One region of the Herbiconiux sp. J20-20 genome, then DNA from elsewhere that is predicted to be linked to it. Evidence: predicted binding sites of a transcription regulator. Region 1 holds the regulator's gene; each other region holds the start of a gene.
The links. The regulator HrcA, encoded in region 1, represses chaperone genes, less so after heat shock. The targets are predictions, from matches to a motif close to TTNGCACTCGNNNNNNNCGAGTGCNAA.

Region 1 (2,263 bases):
AGGATCAGCCAGATGAGCAGGGCGGGGAGGAAGCCCAGAACGCCGCCGAAGTGCGCCAGCGACGCCCAGAGCTTGTCGTCGGACTCCGAGAGAGGTGCGGCCGCTGCGGGTGCGGATTCAGTCATGGTCTTTGCATACCTTTCGAAGGTGTCTGGTCTCGATCCGCAGCCTCGCGGCGACGGATCCATCAACTCACCATGGCAAACGGCCATCGTGAGCACACGGCCACGGTATCGGTCGTCACGGGCGCGTGCAACGGTTTCGGCACACCCGCTCGCGCTACAATTGGCAGTCAAGTTGCCGGAGTGCTAAATGCGGGCGGTCGGGTCCGCGGTCGAGAGGCGGTGTCGTCATGGTTTCCGAGCGCGGTCTTGAGGTGCTTCGGGTCATCGTGCAGGACTACGTCGCCTCCCGTGAACCGGTGGGCTCGAAGTCGATCGTCGACCGGCACTCCTTCGGGGTCTCGGCCGCGACGATCCGCAACGACATGGCGCTGCTGGAAGAGGAAGAGCTCATCACGGCGCCTCACACCTCCTCCGGTCGGGTGCCGACCGACAAGGGCTACCGCGTCTTCGTCGATCAGCTGAGCGACCTGCGCCCGTTGAGCGCGGCGCAGCGCACCGCGATCGAGACCTTCCTCGGCGAGGCGGTCGATTTCGATGACGTGCTGGCGCGCACCGTGCGGATGCTCTCCCAGCTCACCAACCAGGTGGCGCTGGCCCAGTATCCGAGCTTCGGCACGGCGCGGGTGCGCCACATCGAATTCGTGGTGCTGGCGCCGTCGCGCCTGATGACGGTGCTGATCACCGACACCGGGCGCGTCGACCAGCGGCTCGTCGAGACGGGCACGACGCTGACCGACGACGCCGTGGCCGACCTGCGCGCGCGCTTCAACGGCGAGCTCGGCGGGCTGGCGCTCGCGGAGGCGGCGACCCGGCTCGCCGACATCGCGGGGGGCGTCGCGCCGGAGCATCGCGCGCTGGCCGAGAAGCTCGCCGAGAGCCTCGGCGAACAGGTGGCGGCGAACCGTCAGGACCGCCTGGTGATGGCCGGGGCGGCGAACCTGGCCCGCACCGAGCGGGACTTCACCGGCAGCATCTCCTCGGTGTTCGACGCGATCGAGGAGCAGGTGACGCTGCTTCGGCTCTTCGGCGAGATGCAACTGGAGCACGACGGCGTCCGTGTCAGCATCGGGCGCGAGAACGACACCTTCGGCCTCGGCGAGACGAGCGTGCTCGCCACCGGCTACACGGCCACGGGCGGCAGCACCGCCCACGTGGGGCTTCTCGGCCCCACCCGCATGGACTACTCGAGCAATATCGCGGCGGTGCGGGCGGTTGCCCGCTACCTGACGCGGCTGCTCGGTGACGACTGATCATTCGACAACCTAAGGATTACCTGGTTTGACTGACCACTATGAGGTCTTGGGCCTCGAGCGCACGGCGACGCCCGAGGAGATCAAGAAGGCGTACCGTCGGCTGGCTCGAGAGCTGCACCCCGATGTGAACCCGAGCGAGGATGCGGCCGAGCGATTCAAGCTCGTGACGCACGCCTACGACGTGCTGAGCGATCCAGACCAGCGCGAGCGCTACGACCTGGGCCCGCAGGCCGGGTTCGGCGGCGGCGCGGGCAACTTCGGCTTCGGCGACATCTTCGACTCGTTCTTCGGCGCATCGCAGGCCCGCTCTGGCCCGCGCTCGCGCCGGGAGCGCGGCCAGGATGCGCTTCTGCGCATCGACGTCTCGCTCGACGAGGTGATCTTCGGCACCGCCCGCGAGCTCGACGTCGACACCGCCATTCTGTGTGCCACCTGCGAGGGCTCGTGCTGCGCACCGGGCACCTCGCCGATCACCTGCGACATCTGCCGCGGCACCGGTCAGATCCAGCGGACGATGCGCTCGCTGCTCGGCAACGTGATGACCTCGAGCCCGTGCGGGACGTGCCGCGGTTACGGCACGATCATCCCGAACCCGTGCCCGACCTGCGCCGGCCAGGGGCGCGTGCGCGCCAAGCGCACGGTCACGATCGATGTGCCGGCCGGCGTCGACACCGGCATGCGTCTGCACCTCGCGGGGGAGGGCGAAGCCGGCCCCGCGGGCGGCCCGAACGGTGACCTCTACCTCGAGGTCAAGGTCAAGCACCACGACACGTTCAGCCGCAACGGCGACGACCTGCTCGCCACGCTCGAGGTGCAGATGACGGATGCGGTGCTCGGCACCACCGTGACGCTCGAGGCCCTCGACGGCGATGTCGAGATCGAGGT
Region 2 (2,263 bases), 1.1 Mb from region 1:
TCGTCCTTGGTGACGATGACCTTGCGCGCCTGGCCGAGCATCGAGAGGTCGGTGTTCTCGAGCTTGAGTCCGACCTCCTCGCTGATGACCTGGCCACCGGTGAGGATGGCGATGTCCTGCAGCATGGCCTTGCGGCGGTCACCGAAGCCGGGGGCCTTGACGGCGACCGACTTGAAGATGCCGCGGATCTTGTTGACGATGAGGGTCGCGAGAGCCTCGCCGTCCACGTCCTCGGCGATGATCAGGAGCTGCTTGCCAGCCTGGATCACCTTGTCGACGACGGGGAGCAGGTCCTTGATGTTCGAGACCTTGCCGTTGACGATCAGGATGTAGGCGTCCTCGAAGACGGCCTCCTGGCGCTCCGGGTCGGTGACGAAGTACTGCGACAGGTAGCCCTTGTCGAAGCGCATGCCCTCGGTCAGCTCGAGCGTCGTGCCGAAGGTGTTCGACTCCTCGACGGTGACGACGCCCTCCTTGCCGACCTTGTCGATCGCCTCGGCGATCAGGTCGCCGATCTCGGTGTCGGCTGCGGAGATGCTCGCGGTGGCCGCGATCTCTTCCTTGGTCTCGACCTCCTTGGCGTTGGTGACGAGCTCGGCCTCGACAGCCTTGACGGCCTTCTCGATGCCGCGCTTCAGGCTGATGGGGTCGGCGCCGGCCGCGACGTTGCGCAGGCCTTCACGAACGAGCGCCTGCGCGAGAACGACCGAGGTGGTCGTGCCGTCGCCGGCGACGTCGTCGGTCTTCTTGGCGACCTCCTTGACGAGCTCCGCGCCGATCTTCTCGTACGGGTCGTCGAGTTCGATCTCCTTGGCGATCGAAACGCCATCGTTGGTGATCGTGGGGGCGCCCCACTTCTTCTCCAGCACGACGTTGCGACCGCGCGGGCCGAGCGTGACCTTGACGGCGTCGGCGAGAATGTTCAGGCCGCGCTCGAGGCCGCGGCGGGCCTCTTCGTCGAAAGCAATGATCTTTGCCATGGGTTGGTGTCGTCCCTCCCGGACGTTGTCCACTTCACGTGGATCTGCACTGAGTCAGCGAGCGCCCGTTTCGGGCGTCCTTTAGCACTCACAATGCGCGAGTGCCAGAGGCCATTCTGGCACTCGCCCTAGGGGAGTGCAAGCCGCGTCACGAGCCGGACGGCGCGTCGATCGTCAGCTTGCCGCTGTTCGGCATCAACTCGATCCAGGTGTTGCCCGGCGCGAGGCGCACCACGACCCCATTCAGGTCGGTCAGAACGATCGGCGCGGTCTGCGACGCCTTCGACCACCGCACCGCCAGAGACTGGCCCCCGGCGAACACCCAGGCGTCGCCACCGCCGATCATCTCCGTCTTCGGCACCCCGAGGCCGTAGGAAATCGGCACCGACATCACCAGCACGTTGGTGGCGCTCAGCTGGTCGCCGTTCGAGTCGCGATCGACCCCGCTCAGCTGCGAGCGCTTCCAGGTCTCCGACTTCCCGTCGTACACCCACGACGGCGACGACGCGTCGCTGAAGCGGGCGGTGAGGCCGGTCGCCGGTGCGCCCTCGACGACGGCGCTGGAGGAGGCGACATCCGGTGCGAAGGCGAACTGCTGCGCGGGAGCGGCGATGTCGAGGTGGCGATCCACGAGGGTCTCGGCCGCGACGAGCACATTGTGCGGCGAGATCTTGGTCGTCGTGCGGTACATCAGGTCGGCGGTGTCGGCCGCGCCGTGGATGGCGTTGTAGACGTTCGTCTGCTGCATGAGCACGACGAACCGGTACTGACCGCCCGAGTAGGCGATGATGCCGCCGAACGGCGAGACGATGTCCGGATCCATCGGCCGAATCGACCGGACCGGCCCGATCTCATCGGGAACGTCGGAGTGCCAGACGGCGACGTAGCGCGTCAGCCCGCCCTCGACGAGCTCCTCGAAGACGATGTCGGTGCGTTCGAGCCCGACCTGCGGACGGGCGAGCTCATGGTTGTCGATCTTCGCCGCGAGCGACGGATGCGCCAGCGATCCCGCCTCGACGACCTCCCCGGTCAGCGGGGCGAGGTCATACGGCGCGGGGGTGAGGTAGCTCGAGCTGTAGCTCGGCGTCGGGGTGGGCGCCGGCGCTGCCGTCTCGGCGGTGGCACACGCAGCGAGCACGCTCGCGAGCGCGCCGAGCGCCGCGATGGCTCCCCCTCGACGAATCGCTCCCGCACGCGGCATGCGCTCATCGTACGGCGCACGCGCGGCGGCTCGGGTCGCGCGACCCGGCGCGCCTCCGCGAGCTGTCGGGCGGCTCAGGCCG
Region 3 (2,263 bases), 760 kb from region 1:
TGGCCCGGTTCGTGATGGTCTCCTACTTCGGCGCCGGGCCCGATCACGGCGTTCCCGACGACAACCCGTTCTTCGCCTATGCCGAGGCCAAGTCCACCGCCGACCAGTTCCTGCGCGCGAGCGCGCTGGAGTGGACGATCCTCGCGCCGAGCGGTCTGACCCTCGATGAGCCGACCGGCGAGATCGACGCCGAGGCGCCGAGCGCGGGTTCGGTGAGCCGCGGCGATGTCGCGGCGGTGATCGCTCAGACGCTGGTCGAACCGCGCACGATCCACCGCACGATCCGCTTCAACACGGGGCGCACCCCGATCGTCGAGGCGCTGGCTGGCTGATCCGCTCGCACGAGAACGGACCCGGATGCGGGGGGAGCATCCGGGTCCGCGAACGTGGGCGCCTTAGGCCTTGACCTCGGCCTTGCCCGAGTGCTTCGCCTGGATCTCGATCTTGCGCGGCTTGGCCTCTTCGGCCACCGGGATCAGCACGCTCAGCACGCCGTTCTCGTAGCTCGCCGAGATCTTGGCGGTGTCGATGCCCTGCCCGAGGTTGAGCTGGCGCAGGAAGCTGCCGGCGGGACGCTCGCGCGTCAGCCACTTGACGCCCTCCTGCGAGCGCGGGGTGCGCTCGGCGCGGATGGTGAGCAGCTGGCCATCGACGTCCATGTCGACGCTGCCCGGGTCGACGCCCGGGAGGTCGGCGGTGAGCACGTAGTGGTCGCCGTCGCGGTAGAGGTCCATGGGCATGAGCCGGGGCCCTTGACGGCTGTCGAGCAGCCGCTCGGTCGCACGGTCCAGCTCACGGAAAGGGTCGAAGAGAAGTGTCATCCGGTCCTCCTAGGGGTAGTTCAATAGTTGAGTCGCTCTGACTCAACTGTGAAGAATTTAGCACTCTCCCCCCGAGAGTGCCAACGACTCTCGGCGAACTCTCGGAGTGCTCGCTCCGGGCGAAACCGCTGGTCAGGCCAGGCTCCGCTTACTGGAAATCCGGCCACAACAGGCGTAAGCAAGGCACATGAGACGTGTCGTGGGCTTCTTCGTCCGGTACCCGCTGGTGGGCGTCACGCTCGGCGTCGGCGTGGTCGGACTGATCCTGCTGGCGACACCGCTGAGCGCGGCGGTGCCGTGGCTCGTCGGCGGATTCGCGGGGCTGGTGGCGCTGCGCGAAGGCATCAGCATGGTGCGCAGCCTGCTGCGGCGCGAGTTCGGACTCGACCTGCTCGCGCTCATCGCGATCGTCAGCACGATCGCCGTGGGCGAGTACTGGGCCGCGCTGATCGTGGTGCTGATGCTCACCGGGGGCGAGGCGCTCGAGGACTTCGCCGCGGGACGCGCGAACCGGGAGCTCAAGGCGCTGCTCGACCGCAGCCCGCAGATCGCTCACCGGATCGACGGCGACTCTCTCGTCGACGTCGCGGCCGACGACGTGCGGGTGGGGGATCGCATCCTGGTGCGCCCCTCCGAGGTGATCCCGGTCGACGGCGTGCTGATCAGCGCCGCGGGGACCTTCGACGAGTCGTCGATCACCGGGGAGAGCCTCCCGGTCGATCGGCAGCGCGGCGAGGCGGTCTCCAGCGGCGCCGTCAACGGCGCGGGCGTCGTCGAGATCGAGGCGACGTCGCTCGCCGCCGACAGCCAGTACCAGCGGATCGTCGCGCTGGTGCGCGAGGCGACCGCGAGCACCGCGCCGCTGGTGCGCCTCGCCGACCGCTACGCGGTTCCGTTCACGATCGTCTCCCTGGGGCTCGCCGCGCTCGGCTGGGCGATCTCGGGCGACCCGGTGCGCTTCGCCGAGGTGCTCGTCGTCGCGACCCCGTGCCCGCTGCTGATCGCCGCCCCGGTGGCGTTCATGGGCGGCATGGGCCGGGCGGCCAAGGAGGGCATCGTCATGAAGTCCGCCAGCTCGCTGGAGACCCTCGCCCGCGTGCGCACGGCCGTCTTCGACAAGACCGGCACGCTGACGAGCGGGATGCCCGAGCTGGTGCGCGTCGAGCTCGCGGGCGATCTCTCCGAGCGCGAGCTCCTCGGACTGGTCGGCGCCGCCGAGCGCGCCTCCAGCCACGTGCTCGCGCAGGCGCTCCGCACCGCGATCGCGGCGCGCGGCATCGTCGAGCCGCCGGTCGGCGAGGCGGAGGAGGTCGCAACGACCGGGGTTCGCGCGATCGTCGACGGCCGCACGGTCCTCGTCGGCAAGCCCGCCTTCGTGGCGGAGAGCGTCGAAGGGATGGAGCGGGCGACGCTCGAGCCTGGCGAGGCGGCCGTCTACGTCG

Region 2: a site for HrcA is predicted at 1,062-1,088, ahead of groL (chaperonin GroEL). Genes of this name have one in related genera too.
Region 3: a site for HrcA is predicted at 879-905, ahead of ACR3ZA_RS06240 (Hsp20/alpha crystallin family protein). Genes of this name have one in related genera too.

The regions. Positions count from the first base shown of each region.
Region 1 is NZ_CP195122.1:537,648-539,910, reverse strand. Features, by position in the region: gene ACR3ZA_RS02550 (magnetosome magnetite crystal formation protein family) at 1-125, opposite strand, end outside; gene hrcA (heat-inducible transcriptional repressor HrcA) at 353-1,375, shown strand; gene dnaJ (molecular chaperone DnaJ) at 1,404-2,263, shown strand, end outside.
Region 2 is NZ_CP195122.1:2,032,316-2,034,578, reverse strand. Features, by position in the region: gene groL (chaperonin GroEL) at 1-980, opposite strand, end outside; gene ACR3ZA_RS09875 (DUF3048 domain-containing protein) at 1,129-2,181, opposite strand; gene ACR3ZA_RS09870 (cold-shock protein) at 2,256-2,263, opposite strand, start outside.
Region 3 is NZ_CP195122.1:1,299,223-1,301,485, reverse strand. Features, by position in the region: gene ACR3ZA_RS06245 (NAD(P)H-binding protein) at 1-332, shown strand, start outside; gene ACR3ZA_RS06240 (Hsp20/alpha crystallin family protein) at 396-821, opposite strand; gene ACR3ZA_RS06235 (heavy metal translocating P-type ATPase) at 1,009-2,263, shown strand, end outside.